Regions from separate parts of the Streptococcus rupicaprae genome, predicted to be linked through region 2. Evidence: predicted binding sites of a transcription regulator. Region 2 holds the regulator's gene; each other region holds the start of a gene.

Region 1 (5,107 bases), on a different contig from region 2:
CACGATTTCCCCATCCACCAAGTCTGCTTGGAGCTGCTTCGCGTCTAGGTTGTCCAGGTAGAAATCGGTCACCTTGTCACGGATTTGCCCTTCGATGACCCGACGAAGGGGACGAGCCCCCATGTCTGGATCGTAGCCTTCTTCCATGAGGAAGTCTTTTGCTTTCGGAGTCACTTCAAGGCTGATCCCTTTCTTAGCCAGGGTCTGATTGACCTGGGCCAGCATGAGGTCTACAATCTGACTAAGATTTTCCTTATCAAGAGGGTTGAATTCAATCACGCCGTTGAAGCGGTTGAGAAATTCTGGGCGGAAGAAGGGTGCAATCCGATCCATGATGGCCTGCTCCGCCATTTCCTCAGAAGAACCGTAGCCAAAGCCAGCGTTTGAGGTGGCGATAATAACGGTATTCTTAAAATTAACGGTGTTCCCCTGACCATCTGTCAAATGCCCATCATCAAGCACTTGGAGCAAGAGGGTAATGACCTGCGGATCAGCCTTCTCGATTTCATCCAAGAGGACAATGGAGTAAGGGTTTCTGCGCACCCGCTCAGTCAGAGTGTTGCTGTTGTCCTCGTAGCCGACGTAGCCGGCTGTCGCCCCGATCAGCTTAGATACGGCAGTCCGGTCGCTGTACTCAGACATGTCCAGACGGATAACCGCATCCTTATTCCCGAACATATCGAGAGCAAGTTGTTTGGCTAGCTCGGTCTTACCGACACCCGTTGGGCCGACAAAGAGGAAGGAGCCAATTGGACGGTTGCCTTCATCAAAGCCTGCACGGTTACGGCGAATGGCCTTAGACACAGCTTCCACCGCAGCATCTTGACCGATGACCTTGGCTTCCAAGCGAGCCTTCATGTCTTTCAAGCGCTCGATATCCGAAGCCCCCATCTGGGAAACGGGAATACCGGTCATCCGCTCTACTGATTCTGCCACATCGTTGACGGTTGCAACGACCTTCTGGCTTTCGGTGTGGTTGTCCATCTGCTCTTGGAGTTTTTCGATCCGCACCTTTTGATTGAGGGCTGTTTCATAGTCCTCTTTCTCCACTGCTGCTTCTTGCAGGCGCTTGGCTTCTGCCATCTCCGCTTCTAGGCTTTTGAGGTCTGTCGCAGGGTGTTGGGCTGCCAAGTGGGCTGCCGTCACATCGATCAAGTCAATGGCCTTGTCAGGCAGGCTGCGCTGCGGGATGTATTGGACTGAATAATCCACCGCTGCCTTGAGGACAGCATCTGGTAACTCGATATTGTGATGGGCTTCATAGAGCGGCTTAATCCCCTTCAAAATCTGGAAGGTGTCCTCAGCAGACGGGGCATTGACCTTAACCTCGTTGAAACGACGGGCAAGAGCCGCATTTTTCAAGATGGTGTTGCGGTATTCATCTTGTGTTGTCGCACCGATCACAGAGAGCTCTCCACGGGACAGGGCAGGTTTCAAGATATCCGCCAAGCCCTTGGAACCAGAATCGCCACCTGTTGATCCAGCCCCCAAAATCTGATGAATCTCATCGAAGAAGATGATGATGTTGCCAGACTTTTTGACCTCATCAAGCAAGTTCTGCACATTCTCCTCGAAGGCTCCGCGGTACTGGGTACCCGCTTCTAGCCCAGAAATGTCGATGGAGATGATCTCCTTGTTCTTGATGCTGGCAGGTACATCGCCATTGACGATGGCCTGCGCCAGACCTTCTACGACCGCTGTTTTCCCAACACCCGCATCGCCGACCATGACGGGGTTATTCTTGGTCCGACGGGCCAGAATTTCAGCGGTTTCTTGGATTTCCTTGTTGCGGCCGATGACAGGATCCAGTTTACCCTCACGCGCCTGCTGGGTCAGGTTGGTCCCAAGCTTAGCTAGGATCCCGTCTTGCTTGATTTGCCCTTCTTTTTGGGCCATAGCAGAGCTGGTATCTGATTGTGGCAACTGCCCAGTTTGACGGTAAATCGCAAACTCTTCTGGTGTTACCTCACGGCCATTGATGCTGTAGCGGCGGCGTTCACTAGAGTAACCACCCATGTTGCCCATGAGTTGGTTGAAAATATCGTCCATGTTGTTAAAATTGTTAAAGTTGTTGTTCATGTCTTTACCTCATTGAATTGTTTTTGTTTTATCATGATGATGTTCACTCACATCTCTATAATTTTGACCAAAACTGACCTTTCTCTTAAAAATAAAAGGTCTGTCTATAGACAATCATCGGTTCAGCTCGGCTTGTCTGACCATCACTGACCAATTTCTTAAAAAATAAAGTACTCTCCAAACCGAGCCTCCCTTTCTGTTACTCTTGTCCGTTTAATCAGATTTAGGACTGACCAAAACTGACCTTTTTTGTCAAAAAATAGTGAGCAATCCTGCTCCTGTAAGGTTTTTCTCTCCCTTACGATACCTAGTATACACCATTGGTCAGGAAAGGTCAATAGTTTTGTTTGACTTTTTTGTATCTTTTTTAAAACAACAACCCGCCCAGCCAAGCTGAACGGGTTTTCTTTTATCATAGGAAGGATTAAAACGGTGAATAGCCACGCCTTTTTTCAAGTTGATCTTGATATGACCAGCTCGGGTCCACCATTCTACTTCGACAGTCAAGTCAGATAGGTCAGTGCATCCACCAGTTCTACCTGCTGGCTATCCGCAAAGAAGTTTTCTAGAATCCCCTTATGGGAGCTGCCAATCAATAAGATGGCCCGATCATCGGCTTCTAACTGACTCAAGGTGTTCTGAACAATTTTCATATTACGCTGATACCACCAAATCAACCAACCAATGCCATAATCATCGTCACCAGCTACCTGAATCAAATTGGTATAATAAGCCTGAGTATCTTTCACAAACTCTGGCGAATTAAAATGGCGCAAGTTCCATGTGATCCCCTTATCCAAATCAGCAGGCTGAGGTTCATACAGAGCCAGCAAGTTAACTAAAGTACTGTTTTCTTGAATGACCTCATGAACTTGGCCAAAACCATAAAGGCCTTGCCCTGCCTCCATCCAATCGATAGCCAAGAGAGGAGCACCGCTCAACTTGGCCAGAGGATAGGCCAACTGAGCAATCTCATTGGTAGACTGCCTTTCCCCTTTCACCAGCTGATCGATGTAGGTCTCCAGACCTATCTGATTCGACCGTTCCCACTCCACAAAGACCTTGGTCGGCTGGTAGACCGCCAAAGCAGCTACTGCTTCATCCAACTCCTGCCTCATCTCAAAAGTTCGATCAGGATTGGCCAAGCTATGCAAATCCTGCTGACTTTCCATATGAAAGGTTCCCAAAACCATTAACTGTGCCATAGCATCACTTCCTCCTGCTGTTTATTGACCTTTAAAGGCAACTAGTTGACTAGGGTTCGCAACGTCTTATACTCTTTGAAAAGCAAAGATAACCCTTGTCAACTCGCTTCGATGAAGGCCAGTTCTATCATCAGCTTCCTTTCCTAGGCTAGATTGATTTTCTATGAGTATTAGTCACTATTTTCAAAATCTCTGGAAGATTAGCCTAGTTTTCCTTTGAGATACTGACCCGTGAAACTAGCTGGATTGGCAGCAACTTCTTCCGGTGTGCCTGTCGCAATGATTTGGCCACCACCGACACCCCCCTCTGGTCCAAGGTCAATGATGTGGTCTGCTGTCTTAATGACATCTAGATTATGCTCGATAACCAGAACCGTATTGCCATCATCCACAAAGCGTTCTAAGACTTTAAGCAAGCGGGCAATATCCTCTGTATGGAGGCCTGTTGTTGGCTCATCCAGAATGTAGAAAGACTTTCCTGTTGAGCGCTTGTGCAACTCACTCGCCAGTTTCATCCGCTGGGCTTCACCTCCAGACAAGGTCGTCGCTGGTTGGCCTAGGCTAACATACCCCAATCCCACATCCTGAATCGTTTGTAGCTTGCGGGCAATTTTAGGAATGTGTTGAAAGAAATCGACCGCTTCGTTGACGGTCATATCTAGCACTTGAGCAATATTTTTCTCCTTGTAATGCACCTCCAAGGTTTCGCTATTGTAACGTCGGCCATGGCAGACCTCACAAGGCACAAAGACATCTGGCAAGAAATGCATCTCAATCTTGATGATCCCATCTCCCGAACAAGCCTCACAGCGACCGCCCTTGATATTGAAAGAGAAACGCCCCTTCTTGTACCCGCGCATTTTAGCTTCATTTGTCTGCGCGAAGAGATCACGAATATCATCAAAGACCCCTGTATAAGTTGCAGGGTTTGATCGCGGTGTTCGTCCAATGGGACTCTGGTCAATGTCAATCAACCGATCCAGATGTTCAATGCCTTCAATGGCCTTGTGCTTGCCTGGTTTGGCAGAATTACGATTGAGCTTTTGGGCAATCCCTTTTTTCAAAATACTATTGACCAAGGTTGACTTGCCTGACCCTGAAACGCCCGTGACAGCAATAAACTTGCCCAAAGGGAAAGTCGCGGTCACATTTTGCAAATTATTTTCCTTTGCACCAGTGATTCGGATAAACCGGCCATTGCCAGCACGTCGTTCCAGCGGAACCTCAATTTTACGCTTGCCCGAGAGATATTGACCTGTGATAGATTTACTAGATCTGGCGACTTGCTTGGGGGTTCCCGCTGCAACGATTTCTCCGCCGAATTTTCCAGCTCCTGGACCAATATCAATCAGGTAGTCCGCCGCCATCATGGTATCCTCATCATGCTCCACGACAATCAAGGTATTGCCCAAGTCCCGCATCTTTTTAAGGCTGGCAATCAGGCGGTCATTGTCCCGCTGATGAAGGCCGATAGATGGCTCATCTAGGATGTAGAGCACCCCTGACAGATTAGACCCAATCTGGGTCGCCAAGCGGATCCGCTGGCTTTCTCCACCAGAGAGGGTTCCCGCTGCACGAGAGAGTGTCAAGTAGTTGAGACCGACATTCTTTAAGAAGGTCAAACGGTCTATAATTTCTTTCAAAATGGGGCGAGCGATGGTTTCTTCGTTAGCTGTCAAAGCTAGATCCTTGACCAAGTCCAAATGGTCTGCAATGGAAAGGTCTGAAAGAGCCCCAATATGGATACCATCTTCTCCACCAAGTTTGATGGATAGGGCCTGATCATTTAGGCGGTAACCCTTGCATCTAGCACACGGTAACTC
Region 2 (5,107 bases):
AGTCAGGTTCTTTTTCTTTGTTAGAGATAGAGGTTAGACCAATAGTCAAGAGTCACTAAAACATGACGGAGGCAGAAAATGAGCCTATTCTTTTGCGGACAGATAAGGTAGATTATGATAAGATAACTTGAGGGGGATACGGTAATGAGAAGAACAATTGGGATTATTGGAATGGGGGTTAGTGGCTTTGCGGTTTTATTAGCCCTGTCCCGTTTGGAAAAAGCAAGGTTAAAAAATCTGAGCATTATTTGTTTTGATGACCAGCTGCATTTTGGTAGGGGCATTCCCTTTCAAGAAGATATAGATTTGGCCTTGATCAATTCACCTGTTGATGATATTTCCTTTGACTATCGGGATATGTCGGACTTTGTGGCCTGGATGACAGACAATGGTTATGAGACATATCAGGACTATGTCAGTCGCTCGCTCTATGGGCAATATATGTCTGAAAGAGGGCAAGACTTGATCGACCAGCTGGGAGTAGAGCTTGTGCTAAGCCGAGTGGATGGGCTAACCTATCTGCAAGGGACGCAGCAATGGCAGGTGACGGTTGATGGGCAGGTTTATGAAGTAATCTTTGATGAGCTGCATCTGGCTTGTGGTGATCTACCGCCGATTGATCCCTATCAACTGGAGGGAAACTCAAACTATATAGGAGACCCCTACCCTCTTAAGGATCTTGGACAGGACCTAGGGGCAGCTAAGGAGGTTGCGCTTATTGGTACTGGTCTTGCGGCGGTGGATGTCTTGAAATGGTTGCTGAGCCAGCCTGAGACAACTGTGATGGCTTTTTCTCGGTCCAATTATTTTCCAACGGTTCGGATCTTGGCTGGTAAGCCTCTTCATTGGGAGGTTATGACAGATGCCAAGTTGGACCAATTATGCCAGGAAGCTCACTTTTCGTTCGAGACTTTCGAGGCCCTCTTGTTAGGGGAATTACAGGCGCTTGGATTTGAGGATTGGGCTAAGGTCTGTGAGACTTACTTAGGTCCAGGAATAGATGGTCTTGATTTGGCGAAAAAATACCCTGAAGAGCTTTATCAATTGCAACAATTGGCGTCTCGTGTGGCCGATTGGTTGACCGACCTCTGGCCTCTGATGACCAGATCAGATCGGAAAAAGTACCAGGATACCTATGAAAAAGAGATAATTAACCTGCGCAATCCCATGCCTGAAATTTCTGCTGAGGCTATTTTGGAGGCTAGTCGGAGTGGTCGATTGGGTCTTTTGGATCAGGTGACGGATGTTTCAGAGACAGAGCATGGTTTTAAGATTCAGGCAGAAACTGGAAAGGTCTACCATGCAGCCCATCTTATCAATGCGACAGGTTATCACCTCAAATCAAGTAACCAAGATAGGGCTACGGCTTTGCTGAGGGATTTACTTGATCAGCGGCTGATACAAATTGACGAGCAGGGAGGACTCAGCGTTCTAGCTGAAACCGCTCAGGTCATCTCGCCACGCTTTGGCCTTTTACCAACCCTTTTTGCGTATGGGGAATTGGTCAATGGGGTCATTTACCAGAATAACTCCACCATCAAAATCCAAAAAATCGCCGAGCGGGCAATCTGCTCTTCTCAGGGATCGAAAATCGACTGTTGAAGTTCATAGAATAAGGAATGATAAAGGCTTAGAAAAATGTTTTCTTGGCCTTTTTGCTGATTGCTTTTTCAGAGCATTGTTAAAAGTTGAACAAACCTTAAAGAAATTGTATAATAAAAATGCAGTGACCGTTAATTGAAAAGAAGGGAGGTCAGTTAGCGAATCGACGGCTCAGAAAATAAGAGACATATCTCTTGATAAAAATGAGGTGAAGAAATGAAAGTTTTTGCAAGTCCATCACGCTATATACAGGGAAAGAAGGTGCTATTTTCAAGTGCAGAGCATCTGACTAACTTAGGCAAACAGCCGCTCTTGCTATGCGATGATACCGTCTATCAAATAGTAGGAGAAGGTTGGATTACTTACCTAGAAGCAGAAGGTTTTAAAGTGACTCGAGTGGCCTTTAACGGAGAAGCTTCTGACAATGAGGTCAACCGTGTGGTTGCCATCGGAAAGGAAAGTCAGTCTGATTTTGTTATCGGTTTAGGGGGAGGAAAAACCATCGATAGTGCCAAGGCGATTGCGGACCTCCTTCAGGTACCAGTTGTCATTGCTCCGACGATTGCTTCAACGGACGCACCGACTTCCGCACTGTCTGTTATTTACACCGATCAAGGGGCTTTTGAAAAATATATTTTCTACTCTAAAAATCCAGAATTAGTCCTGGTGGATACCCAAGTGATCTGCCAGGCGCCACCGCGTTTACTGGCTTCTGGGATTGCGGATGCCTTGGCTACTTGGGTCGAAGCACGTGCAGTGATTCAAAAGAATGGCACCACCATGGCAGGTGGTCACCAGACGATTGCTGGGATTGCGATTGCCCAAGTTTGTGAGCAGACCTTGTTTGCGGATGGTTTACAGGCTATGGCCAGCTGTCAGGCGCAGGTTGTCACCCTTGCATTTGAGAATATTGTCGAAGCCAATACCTTGTTGAGTGGTATCGGTTTTGAGAGTGCCGGTCTTGCGGCTGCCCATGCGATTCACAATGGTTTTACAGCCTTGGAAGGCGACATCCACCATCTGACGCATGGGGAAAAGGTTGCTTATGGGACCCTGACCCAATTGTTCCTCGAAAATCGTCCTAAGGAAGAGTTAGACAAATATATTCACTTCTACCAGGCCTTAAATCTTCCGACACGGTTGGCAGAGTTGCATTTGGCGGATGCGGACTACGAGACCCTCCTCAAAGTCGGCAAGCAAGCCACAATTGAAGGGGAAACCATTCATCAAATGCCGTTTGAAATTACAGCGGACGATGTGGCAGCTGCGCTTTTAGCAGTAGACCGCTATGTGGAATCCTTGGATAACTAGTTGTTGTGAGGTTGGGACAAAAGTCCTAGCCTCTCAATTATTTTTTGAATAGTCATTCGAGACGCAGTGGTTGAGTGGGCTCTAATTCGCTAATTTCATCAGCTTTTACTGCCCTACTCAACTGTGCGGAGGTGGGAGTAAAACGGTCTGGGAAGAGACCGTTTTAGCCCGAACCCTAAAAATTAGGGAGGTGAGGGGAAATCGAATTCTGACGAATTACCGATTTTTGTCCTCCACACTCCCTCTGGTGGGGAGATGTCTTCACGACTAAATATATATTCAAAGAAAATCAATCTAGCCGAGGAAATGAAGTTGATGATAGAACTGGAGTTCATCGAAGTAAGTTGACAACGGCAATCTTTGATTTTCAAAGAGTATTACTCTGTTTTTGTGTGTATCCTGTCTTTTTTAGTGAGAAGGACATTCGGTTTTCAGGCTTAGAACGAAAACAGCCTTCTTAAGTCTTAGCGCCTTTTTCCTTTTCAAAAGGTCATATTTTCGGTATAATAATAGTCAAAGATAGTCAGAGGAGGTAACCTATGGAGCCGAAAAACACGACGGACAGTATCGAAGCCTACATCAAGGGACTGTTAGCCAAGGCTGGTTTTGTTGAGCTTAAACGCAGTGAAATTGCAGCTTCCTTTCAGGTGGTGCCGAGTCAGATTAATTATGTGATCAAAACCCGATTCACGCAGAGTCGTGGCTATGTTGTGGAGAGCAAGCGTGGTGGCGGAGGCTATATCCGGATTGATAAGATTGATTTTTCAGACCATCATCATCGCCTAGAGGGCCTCAGGTTAAGCCTTGGGGAACAATTGAGCCAACAGGTGTTTACGGATATTATGCAAATGCTCTATGAGCAAGGCTTGATGACCGAGCGGGAAGGCAATTTGCTTTTGGCGATTAATACAGACGAAGTCCTCGGTGAGAATGCGCCTGTGATTCGAGCGCGGGCACTGAGAAAGATTATACGACAACTAGATAGGAAAGAGTGAGTATGAAGTTATCACACGGTATGAGAGTGGCTTGGGAAGACGGTCAAATTCTAGCCCAGCGTTACGGTTGCCAGGCGGTTGAATCCTGGCATGTTTTGTTGAGTTTTATCGGAAATCTGGAGTCGGTTGCTGGCGCCAGTTTGATGGATTTTGACTTTGATTTTGACGACTATGATCGTGCCATCTACAAAATCACTGAAAAAGAGATGTTAGAAGAGGTCGCAGACTTTGATGTCCTCCCTCATTCCAAACGCTTGAAAGCCTTGACGGCCTTTGCAGAGTCCATTGCCCAAAGCCTTAAGGCCAAGGAGTTGGGAACGGAACACCTGCTTTTGGCCATTATTCTAGATGGTTCTTCTGTGGCCAGCCGTGTACTAGAGGAAGTTGGTTTTACGGCTGGTCAAGTAGAGAACGAGCCTTCTTTGGTGGACCTGCGTAAGAATTTGGAGCAAAAAGCTGGAATTGGCAAGGCACAGATCAAGGCCATCCGTGCCATGATGAAGGGCCAGGCCAGCAGCAGACATCAGGCTCCGAATATGATGGGCATGCCTAGCACGCCGAGCGGGGGTCTGGAAGACTACACCAAGGACTTGACAGAAGCAGCAAGGCAGGGGCTCTTGGAACCTGTTGTTGGCCGGGACGAAGAAATCTCTCGAATGATTCAGGTGTTGAGTCGAAAAACCAAGAACAATCCTGTACTGGTCGGTGCTGCTGGGGTTGGAAAAACGGCTCTGGCCCTTGGGCTTGCTCAGCGGATTGCTAAAGGAGAGGTTCCTGAGAGCTTGGCTAAGATGCGAGTGATGGAATTAGAACTGATGGCAGTGCTTGCTGGAACCCGCTTCAGGGGTGATTTTGAGGAGCGGATGAATAATATCATCGAGGATATTGAAGAGGACGGTCAGGTCATTCTGTTTGTGGATGAGTTACACACCATCATGGGCAGTGGCAGTGGCATTGACAGTACCATGGATGCGGCCAATATCCTAAAGCCAGCCCTATCGCGCGGAACCCTGCATATGATTGGCGCGACCACCCAAGAAGAATTTCAGAAACACATTGAGAAGGATTCAGCCCTATCTCGGCGGTTTGCCAAAATTGTCGTAGATGCTCCTTCTGAGGCAGATGCCAAGTCTATTCTATTAGGGTTACGACCGGCCTACGAAGCCCACCACAGGGTTTCAATCACGGATCAAGCCGTC
Region 3 (5,107 bases), on a different contig from region 2:
GGCCTAACCACCAAGATTCAGGTTATGAAGCCAGAAGCAACTTACCTACTGTGGCTGGATTTTTCAGCCTATGGCTTGGAGGACAAGGATTTATATGCCAAATGGCATGACCAAGCCAAACTCCTCTTCAATGAAGGAACAGCCTTTGGTCAGGCGGGGAGCCAGCATGCTAGGATGAATTTGGCTCTTCCTTTTGAGAGAATTGCCGAAGCTTGCGATCGCTTGATTGAGGTCTTTGGGACAGGTCAGCAGTAGGCAAAAAATAGATGAAAATGTCAAAAAAATGGTTTGATGAGCGATTTTTTGGCATTTTTTTGATATACTTTTAGAAGTAAACTAAAAGGAGGCCCACATGGGACATTTTCAAGTTATTTCACATCCACTCATTCAGCATAAATTGTCTATCTTGCGTCGCAAGGACACCTCGACCAAGGACTTTCGAGAATTGGTCAATGAGATTGCCATGCTGATGGGCTATGAAGTCCTACGCGATTTACCAGTCGAAGATGTTGAGATTGAGACTCCTATCACAAAGACTGTTCAGAAACAAATTGCAGGTAAAAAATTGGCCATTGTTCCAATTTTGCGGGCAGGTATCGGGATGGTTGATGGGATCTTGAGTTTGACACCGGCAGCTAAGGTTGGTCATATCGGTATGTACCGTGACGAGGAGACCCTCCAGCCTGTCGAATACCTGGTTAAATTACCAGAAGACATTGACCAAAGGGTCGTTCTTTGTGTGGATCCTATGTTGGCAACAGGTGGCTCGGCTGTCCTAGCGGTGGATTCCCTCAAGAAGCGTGGGGCGACCAGTATCAAGTTTGTTGGCCTCGTTGCTGCTCCAGAAGGGGTAGAGATGCTTCAAAAAGCGCATCCAGATGTGGAAATCTATGTCGCAGCCCTGGATGAAAAACTCAATGAACACGGCTATATCGTCCCAGGTCTTGGCGACGCAGGCGACCGACTGTTTGGGACTAAATGAGATGGGACAGTAATCGGTAATTCGTTAGAATTAGATTTCCCCTCACCTCCCTAATTTTTGGGGTTCGGGCTAAAACGGTCTCTTCCCAGACCGTTTTACTCCCACCTCCGCATGGCTTCAACAGTCAGGGGAGTGACTGTTGAAGGTGCGAGCCTTGAAATCAGAAAGCGAGCAAAGTCGCAGGGAATGACTGTTGAAGGTGCGAGCCTTGAAATCAGAAAGCGAGCAAAGTCGCAGGGAGTGACTGTTGAAGGTTGGAAATGAGGAAGCAAGGTTTCACGCATTCGTTAGGATTCTGAAAGCTGATGAAGTCAGCACATTTTGATACTATCTGCGATAGCTTCATTTCCCACCTAAAAAGGTCTCCTAGACCTTTTTAGCCCACTAGCAGTGGTTGATGGTGCCAAGCACCTTTTACGCTGACATCGCCAGCTTCATTTCCAGCTTCCAAAGGTCCCCCGGACCTTTGGAACTATGCAGGGGCAACTCTAAAACTGGCAAAGTAAGTATTGTCCCTTTTTAATTTCTAGGAGACAACCTTGGACAGCCTAACCCCAGGCTGTCCAAGCTCCCAACCACTGTGTCTTTGTTCAGCAGGGTAACGTACAACGAAGAGATTAGGACTGAGTCCCAGCCTCATTTAGGTCATCGCCTAGAAATTCGAGAGCGATGAAAAGGTCCAGTGGACCTATTTATCCGTCACCTGAAATGGGACTGCTAGTAGGAGAAGCAGAGTATTAGCACTGTAAGAAGAAAGAGTCCTTCTCCACTCTTTCTTTTTCTTTTATGTTGGGAAAGAGTTTTTTATTTGACCTTTTTTGACCAATTCAGTATAATAGAATCTGTAATAGAAATGAAAACGAAGTGAGGAAAGCATATGATTCCAGTAGTTATTGAACAAACCAGCCGTGGAGAACGTTCGTATGACATTTATTCGCGTCTCTTGAAAGACCGCATCATCATGTTGACCGGTCCAGTAGAGGACAATATGGCGAATTCCGTCATTGCCCAGCTCCTCTTTTTGGATGCTCAAGATCCGACCAAGGATATTTATCTCTATGTCAATACCCCTGGAGGTTCTGTATCGGCAGGTCTTGCCATTGTCGACACCATGAACTTCATCAAGGCAGATGTGCAAACCATCGTAATGGGCACTGCGGCCAGCATGGGAACAGTCATTGCATCAAGCGGTGCCAAGGGCAAACGTTTCATGCTCCCAAATGCTGAATACATGATCCACCAACCAATGGGTGGTACAGGTGGTGGTACCCAGCAGACAGATATGGCTATTGCAGCGGAGCATTTGCTCAAAACCCGTGATCGCCTTGAAAAAATCTTGGCGAAAAATTCTGGCAAAACGGTCAAACAGATCCATAAAGATGCAGAGCGTGACTATTGGTTGACAGCTGAGGAAACCTTGGCCTATGGCTTTATTGACGCTATCATGGAAAAAACAGACCTAAAATAAGGTATTTAAAGGTGGAGAGTTCCCTAACAAGGCTAGTAAATCTCCACCTTTTTGCCTGCTCTTATGGTGGAAAGGGAACTGATACTCAAGCAAATCAATCTAGCCTGGGAAGTCAGTTGACAAGGCTATCTTAGATTTTCAAAGTGTATGACTCAAGGGGAAGACGTGCAAATCTGCCTTCTCAAGGCGATTGTTAACTAAGGATTTGGTTTAGAAGGAGACGATTTTTAGCACTGTCAAGTTTTTTTCTTGACAGAACCTGTTTTTGTGCTATACTAGTTAAAGTGAGTTGCTAGCCCAGCTAGTGTTACTCCTTTATTAAATAATTAGAAAAGAGATTTATCCAAAATGGCAGTAAAAATCCGTTTGACTCGTATGGGTTCTAAAAAGAAACCTTTCTACCGTATTAACGTTGCAGATTCACGTGCACCGCGCGATGGCCGTTTCATCGAAACCGTAGGCACTTACAACCCACTTGTCACAGAAAACCAAGTGACCATCAAGGAAGACCGCGTGCTTGAGTGGTTGGCCAAAGGAGCACAGCCATCAGATACAGTGCGTAGCCTCTTGTCTAAGTCTGGTGTCTTGGCTAAATTCCACGAGCAAAAGTTCTCAAAATAATCTATTTTAAACAAAGCGAGAAGACCTATGGACATGATTGAAGATCTGATTATTGCGATAGTGAAACCCTTGATTTCACAACCAGACAAGCTGACCTTGCGGATTGAGGATACGCCAGAGTTTTTAGAATACCATCTGGATCTTGATCCGAGCGATATTGGTCGCGTGATCGGCCGCAAAGGCCGTACCATTTCTGCGATAAGAACGATTGTCTATTCTGTTCCGACAGATGGTAAAAAAGTTCGCCTTGTGATTGATGAAAAATAGAGCCTGATTGAAACGATTCCTGAGTGGGAGTCGTTTTTTTGCTGTATTCCTGACAATAGCACTGGTGAGAGTAAAGGTGCTGCCAACTACATAGCCTAAAATCTAAAGCCTCGCTAGATTTGCAAAGAAGGATATACTTAAGAAAGTTAGAAGAGTAGGACTTGATTGGTAGTCCGGAGGAGCAATGGCTTGTTTATTGATAATTTCCCTTTAAAATATAGTCAGTTTGAGCCATTTGAGGAATAGGTTGTTGAAATTATTGCAAGACCTAGGAGTAGCTTGTCAGTCAAACTAGAAATATGATACAATAAAATTTGAAAACGCTTAATTTTACAGAAGGAGATCTTATGAAAAAAGGCATTTATCTCATTAGTGCATCCGTATTAGCAACGGCACTATGGCAAGCTCAGCCCCTGGCCCAGAGCTTACTAGGAGAGACGATCTATGTTCAGGCAACGGAGCAAGAAAGTCAAGTCACTAGACTGGCTGATTTGAGAGCAAGCGGTGTGCAAGGCCAGATCTACACGGTATCAGGTAAGGTCATCAGTGCTGTCAATGCCTGGGGTGGCAATGGGTTTTATATCCAAGATGCTTCTGGAGCAGGCTTTTATATCTATCCTAATAAGGATGTCCTAGGCTATAATGAGGGTGATTTTGTTCAGTTAACGGGGACTCTCAGCAATTTTAATGGTGAATTGCAGCTGATCGCCATTACAGAGCATAGCTTGATTGAAGCGAGTCATGAGACAGCCATCACAGAAACAACAATTACAGGCCTAGTTCCTGAGTTGCAGTCCACTTTAGTTAACCTAAAGGACCTAACCGTCGGAGCGATTTCCTCAGATCGCTTTAAAAATGCCACTTTTACAGTGACAGATGCAAGTGGTCAAACCCTAGCTGTTCGTTTAGATAGCCGTTCGGGCGTCAATGCGGAAGCCTTGATGGGCAAGATTGGAACAGGTGATAAGATCAATCTGACAGGCGTTTTATCAACTTATCAAGGTAATAACCAACTCAAACCTTTCAGTCTGGAACAATTTGAAGTTGTTGAAAAGGCAGGAGACTCTGCAGTTGAGCCAGCAGCAGAGAGCCTGAAAATCAGCCAAATCCAAGGAGCTGGTCACGAATCTACCTATGCCAATAAACCTGTTACAGTCAAAGACGTTGTCGTAACCTACATTGATACCAGCAACCGTTTCTTTGTTCAGGACCTGGTGCCAGATGACGATATTAGAACCTCGGATGGAATCAACGTTTATCTGCCTAAACACGGTGTGGCTGTCGGAGATGTCTTGACCATCACGGGAACTGTCGAAGAGTATTTTGGTAGTGGCTATGCTGAAAAAGAAACGACTGATTTAACGATTACACAGATCAAAGCGAGTCAAATTGAAAAAACAGCTACCGCTGAAGTGCCAGCTCCAGTTGTCCTTGGTGTGGACCGCTTGATTCCAGATGGGATTATTGACAATGATGGGTTGACCAGTTTTGATCCCCAAGAGGATGCGATTGACTTCTGGGAGTCACTTGAAGGCATGTTGGTCGCCGTAGATGATGCTAAAATTTTAGGACCTTCCAAGTACAAGGAACTCTATGTCCTTCCTGGAAGCTCAACAGAACAGCTCAATGGCTCTCACGGGATTACCCTGAGACCTGATAAGGAAAACACAGGTATTATTCCTGTCCTCTTGAAGAAAGACTTTGTGGCCAAGGCTGGAGACTCATTCACTGGTCGCCTGGCAGGTCCAGTTTCCTATAGCTACACCAAC
Region 4 (5,107 bases), on a different contig from region 2:
TTCAATGCACCTCTTACGTTTTGACCCATTATAACAAAAAAGTATCGTTTTTTCTAGTGATACCTTATCAGAGTGAGAAAAAGAAAAGCCTAGCTCTATTAGCCAGCTTTTCCCACTTATAAGACTTTGGATAGGAAATCCTTGGTCCGCACTTCCCTCGTTGCTTCAAAAATCTGTTGAGGCGTGCCTTCTTCGACAATTACCCCACCATCCATAAAGATAATCCGATCCGCAACTTCTCTTGCAAACCCCATTTCATGAGTGACAATCACCATGGTCATGCCTGACTTGGCCAGGTCCTGCATAACTGCTAATACCTCCCCGACCATCTCTGGATCAAGTGCAGAAGTCGGCTCATCAAAGAGAAGAACATCTGGATCCATAGCAAGGCCTCTGGCAATGGCAATCCGCTGTTGCTGCCCGCCAGATAAACTCTGAGGAAAAGCATGGGCCTTATCTGGTAAACCAACTTTTTCCAAGAGAGCATGAGCTTTTCTTTGTGCTTCTAGCTTGTCCATCCCCTTGGTTTTGATCGGCGACAGGGTAATATTATCAAGGACAGACATGTTGGGAAAGAGATTAAACTGCTGAAAGACCATGCCCATCTTTTCCCGCATTTTAAAGAGGTCATTGGCCTTGTCGGTAATATCTACCCCTTCAAAAATAACCTGTCCCTGCGTTGCATCTTCTAGCAGATTCATGGTCCGAAGCAGAGTAGACTTGCCCGATCCTGACGGACCGATAATCACCACCACTTCTCCTTGATAGATGGTTAAATCGATCCCTTTTAGGACTTCCTGCCGTCCAAAGTATTTGTGGAGGTCTTTTATTTCAATAATAGCTGACGTCATATTGTTCTGGCTCCTTTGTTAAAATGATTCTCTAAACATTTGATGATCCAGGTCATCAGGCTGGTCATGATCAAATAATACATAGCCGCAAACAAGAGGGGGCTGAGGTGCAGGTAGGTCGTTACAGAAACAGTCGTAGCCCCGTTCCAAAGCTCCATAACGCCGATAGTAGACAAGAGAGAGCTGTCTTTGATAATGGTAATAAACTCATTCCCCAAAGAAGGAAGGATATTTCTAATAGCCTGTGGCATGATGACATAACGCATGGTTGGCCAAGGCCGCATGCCCAAAGAGTAGGCAGCTTCCATCTGGCCTGCGGCTACCGCATTGAGACCAGCTCGCACTGTCTCAGAGACATAGGCCCCGCTATTCATCGAAATGATGATAATGCCAGGCAGGAGACGGGATAAATCCAGATTGATACTGCCAAAAGGCACAATGGGGGCTGAAATTTTGATCAAAATAAAGGAAATCATGATTTGGACCACCATAGGGGTTCCACGAAAAATCCAGATATAGGTATTGGCTAAAAGCGCCAAGGGATTGAACCTAGCAAGCCAAGGAAGACGGGTCATACCAGCTAGAGGGTAAAAGCGAGACCTCTGGGCAAAGGCCAGCAATACGCCCAAAATCGTTCCAAAGAAAACCACACAAGCAGAAATAATCAAGGTCACAAGAACCCCATAGTTAAAATAGGGCAGAAATTTAGGTAAAAATGAAAAATCCATAACGATCCCTTTCTAAATATAGAAATATTATACACTTTTTGAATAATAATTCAAGTTGTAAGCTTTAATTTTTTGAAAAATCATGAAAAACAAGAAAAACACCTGAAAATTCAGGTGTTTTACATGCTCTATGTCTGCTCCTATTAGCTATTAATAGAGCAATTCGTAAATTTCCATAGCAACCAAATCGATGGAGTCGAAGGTAAAGGTCTCATGGGCTGCTACATCACGTAGGGTGAAGACAGAGCCATTCTCCTCATCGTAGCTGTAAGACACTTCTGCCACAACCACTCCTTCGCGTTCAAAATTACGTTTTAAGTTCCCGCCATCTTTAGCCATCAGCTCCAAGCGGTTAATAATTCTCACCAAATGTGATTCCATAGTCGTTCTCCTCTTAAAAGTCTATACCTTATTCTACCATAATTTCCACAAGTTGGGCTAGAAAAAAGGATTTTTTAAGGGACTTACAGGAAATTTTCTTCAAATCGAGGCTGAAAGAAGGAGAGAACGCTTGATTGGTCCTATATCAGTTTGGAAATAGGTCCTGGTCTCTTCATTTTCCAAAACAAGGGCTAGTAAGCTTTTCAGTTGCTTTCTTTTCCAGAAGTGATATAATTAAATTAACATTTGACCTTTTTTGACCTTTGGTCAGTCATCTGTGAATCTAGGAAAAGAGGTAGTTCTATGCTTTGTCATAATTGTCAAATTAACGATGCCACCATCCATCTTTATAGCAATCTCAATGGTCGCCAACACCAAGTAGACCTCTGCCAAAACTGTTACCAAATCATGAAAACCGATCCTCAAAATGCCTTATTTAAGGGGATTTCTAATCCACAAAACAGCCAAAGAAACCCCTTTGAAGATTTCTTTGATGAATTAAGCAACTTCCAACAGAACAATCGCCGCCCAAGTAACACCACGCCTCCAACCCATCCTGGTCGTTCAGGTGGGAATGGGAACGGGCAAAATGGCCAACCACCTAAGAAAGGGCTCTTGGACGAGTTCGGTATCAATGTCACCGATATTGCTCGCCGAGGAGGCATTGACCCTGTCATCGGTCGTGACGAGGAGATTATCCGTGTGATTGAGATCCTCAACCGTCGGACCAAAAACAACCCTGTTCTCATCGGAGAGCCTGGGGTCGGTAAAACAGCTGTCGTTGAAGGCTTGGCCCAGAAAATTGTCGATGCGGATGTCCCGCATAAACTGCAAAACAAGCAAGTCATTCGTCTCGATGTGGTCAGCCTGGTCCAAGGAACAGGGATCCGCGGCCAATTTGAGGAGCGCATGCAAAAACTCATGGAAGAAATCCGTGAGCGTCAGGACGTCATTCTATTCATTGACGAAATCCATGAAATTGTCGGAGCCGGTGCAGCTGGCGATGGTAACATGGATGCGGGTAATATCCTCAAACCTGCGCTGGCTAGGGGAGAATTGCAACTAGTTGGAGCAACCACCCTCAACGAGTACCGCATCATTGAAAAAGACGCTGCCTTAGAGCGACGGATGCAGCCCGTTCGTGTCGACGAACCGAGCGTTGAAGAAACCATCACCATCTTAAAAGGGATTCAAAAACGCTACGAAGACTACCACCATGTGCGCTACACTGACGAAGCGATCGAGTCTGCCGCCCACCTCTCCAACCGCTACATTCAGGACCGTTTCTTGCCAGACAAGGCCATCGATTTGCTCGACGAGGCTGGCTCCAAGATGAACCTGACCCTCAATTTTGTGGATCCTAAAGAGATTGACCAGCGCCTCATTGAAGCTGAAAACCTCAAGGCTCAAGCTACGCGTGACGAAGATTACGAAAAAGCCGCCTATTTCCGCGACCAAATTGCCAAATACAAGGAAATGCAGCAAACCAGCCTTGATGAGCAAGACACTCCCATCATCACTGAAAAGGAAATCGAGAGCATCGTTGAGCGCAAGACCAACATTCCAGTCGGTGACCTCAAGGAAAAAGAGCAGAGCCAGTTGATCCATTTGGCCAGCGACCTCAAAGCTCATGTCATCGGCCAGGATGAGGCCGTGGATAAAATCGCCAAGGCCATCCGCAGAAACCGTGTCGGACTCGGAGCTCCTAACCGCCCAATCGGCTCCTTCCTCTTTGTCGGACCGACCGGTGTCGGCAAGACCGAATTGTCTAAACAATTAGCGATCGAGCTCTTTGGCTCAGCTGACGCTATGATTCGCTTTGACATGTCAGAATACATGGAAAAACACAGCACAGCCAAGCTGGTTGGAGCCCCTCCGGGCTATGTTGGCTACGAAGAAGCCGGTCAATTAACGGAAAAAGTTCGCCGTAATCCTTATTCGCTCATCCTCCTGGATGAAGTAGAAAAAGCCCATCCAGATGTCATGCACATGTTCCTTCAAGTTTTGGATGACGGCCGCCTCACAGATGGCCAAGGCCGCACGGTCAGCTTTAAGGATACCATTATCATCATGACTTCTAACGCAGGAACAGGCAAGGTAGAGGCGTCAGTCGGCTTTGGCGCAGCCAGGGAAAATCGGACCAACTCCGTCCTTTCTCACCTGGGCGACTTCTTTAGTCCGGAATTTATGAACCGTTTCGATGGGATCATTGAGTTCCAAGCCCTCAGCAAGGATAACCTGCTCAAGATTGTCGACCTGATGCTAGATGGGGTCAGCGAACGTCTAGCGACCAATGGTATCAGTCTCCACGTCACCGACAAGGTCAAGGAAAAACTGGTCGATCTAGGCTACGACCCTAAGATGGGAGCAAGACCCCTACGTCGGACCATTCAGGACCATATCGAAGACGCCATCACTGATTTCTATCTGGAAAACCCTACTGAAAAAGCCCTTAGAGCAGTCATGACCTCTAGCGGTCAAATTACCATCAAGGCTCAAAAAACTGATAAGTAACCATCTTGAGAGTGGGACAAAAATCGGTAATTCGTCAGAATTCGATTTTCCCTCACTCTTTCATTTCTAAGTTCGGGCTGAAACAGTCCACTGGACTATTTCACTCCCACCTCCGCACAGTTGAGTAGGGCTGTAAAAGCTGATGAAATCAGTGTATTAGAGCCCACTCAACAACTGCGTCTTACTTGACAATCCAAAAAGAATTGAGAGGTTAGGACTGAGTCCCAGCCTCTTTTGCTGCATTTCCATGAAGCCTTTATAGTTCAAGCATTCGAGGCTAGATTTGTCAATAGGGCCTTTGAAATTTTTAATTTTTTTCGAGTCCACAATATTCCAAAAATAGATTTTTTGGTATAATGGTAAAAAGGAGAACGCTATGCAACATCCCGTATTCGGTCAAAAAATCGCTGACGCTGACTACCAGTCGCGCTATGGTGTCTATGGTATCATTCCCAATGAAACAGAAACAGAACTAGTCTTGATCCAGGCCCCTAATGGTGCTTGGTTTCTGCCGGGTGGAGAAATCGAAGCAGATGAAAACCATCAAGAAGCTCTCTCTAGGGAATTGCTAGAGGAGCTGGGGGCAACTGCAACTATCCAAGCATTTCTTGGTCAGGCAGATGAATACTTCTA

What was found. The regulator CtsR, encoded in region 2, represses protease genes until heat stress. The targets are predictions, from matches to a motif close to TTGGTCAAAAAAGGTCAAANA.
Region 1: ABID29_RS07795 (ATP-dependent Clp protease ATP-binding subunit) is a predicted target of CtsR. The motif match lies at 2,213-2,233, and genes of this name have one in related genera.
Region 3: ABID29_RS03305 (ATP-dependent Clp protease proteolytic subunit) is a predicted target of CtsR. The motif match lies at 1,788-1,808, and genes of this name have one in related genera.
Region 4: ABID29_RS07055 (ATP-dependent Clp protease ATP-binding subunit) is a predicted target of CtsR. The motif match lies at 2,204-2,224, and genes of this name have one in related genera.

The regions. Positions count from the first base shown of each region.
Region 1 covers NZ_JBEPLO010000016.1:49,129-54,235, forward strand. Annotated here, with positions in the region: gene ABID29_RS07795 (ATP-dependent Clp protease ATP-binding subunit) at 1-2,079, opposite strand, end outside; gene ABID29_RS07800 (DUF5694 domain-containing protein) at 2,583-3,284, opposite strand; gene uvrA (excinuclease ABC subunit UvrA) at 3,485-5,107, opposite strand, start outside.
Region 2 covers NZ_JBEPLO010000013.1:47,970-53,076, forward strand. Annotated here, with positions in the region: gene ABID29_RS06835 (FAD/NAD(P)-binding protein) at 145-1,602, shown strand; gene ABID29_RS06840 (glycerol dehydrogenase) at 1,819-2,913, shown strand; gene ABID29_RS06845 (CtsR family transcriptional regulator) at 3,453-3,908, shown strand; gene ABID29_RS06850 (ATP-dependent Clp protease ATP-binding subunit) at 3,911-5,107, shown strand, end outside.
Region 3 covers NZ_JBEPLO010000005.1:64,773-69,879, reverse strand. Annotated here, with positions in the region: gene ABID29_RS03315 (MalY/PatB family protein) at 1-255, shown strand, start outside; gene upp (uracil phosphoribosyltransferase) at 353-982, shown strand; gene ABID29_RS03305 (ATP-dependent Clp protease proteolytic subunit) at 1,860-2,450, shown strand; gene rpsP (30S ribosomal protein S16) at 2,799-3,071, shown strand; gene ABID29_RS03295 (KH domain-containing protein) at 3,099-3,338, shown strand; gene ABID29_RS03290 (endonuclease/exonuclease/phosphatase family protein) at 3,686-5,107, shown strand, end outside.
Region 4 covers NZ_JBEPLO010000014.1:24,940-30,046, forward strand. Annotated here, with positions in the region: gene ABID29_RS07040 (amino acid ABC transporter ATP-binding protein) at 117-851, opposite strand; gene ABID29_RS07045 (amino acid ABC transporter permease) at 848-1,579, opposite strand; gene ABID29_RS07050 (DUF1797 family protein) at 1,730-1,960, opposite strand; gene ABID29_RS07055 (ATP-dependent Clp protease ATP-binding subunit) at 2,264-4,474, shown strand; gene ABID29_RS07060 (NUDIX hydrolase) at 4,851-5,107, shown strand, end outside.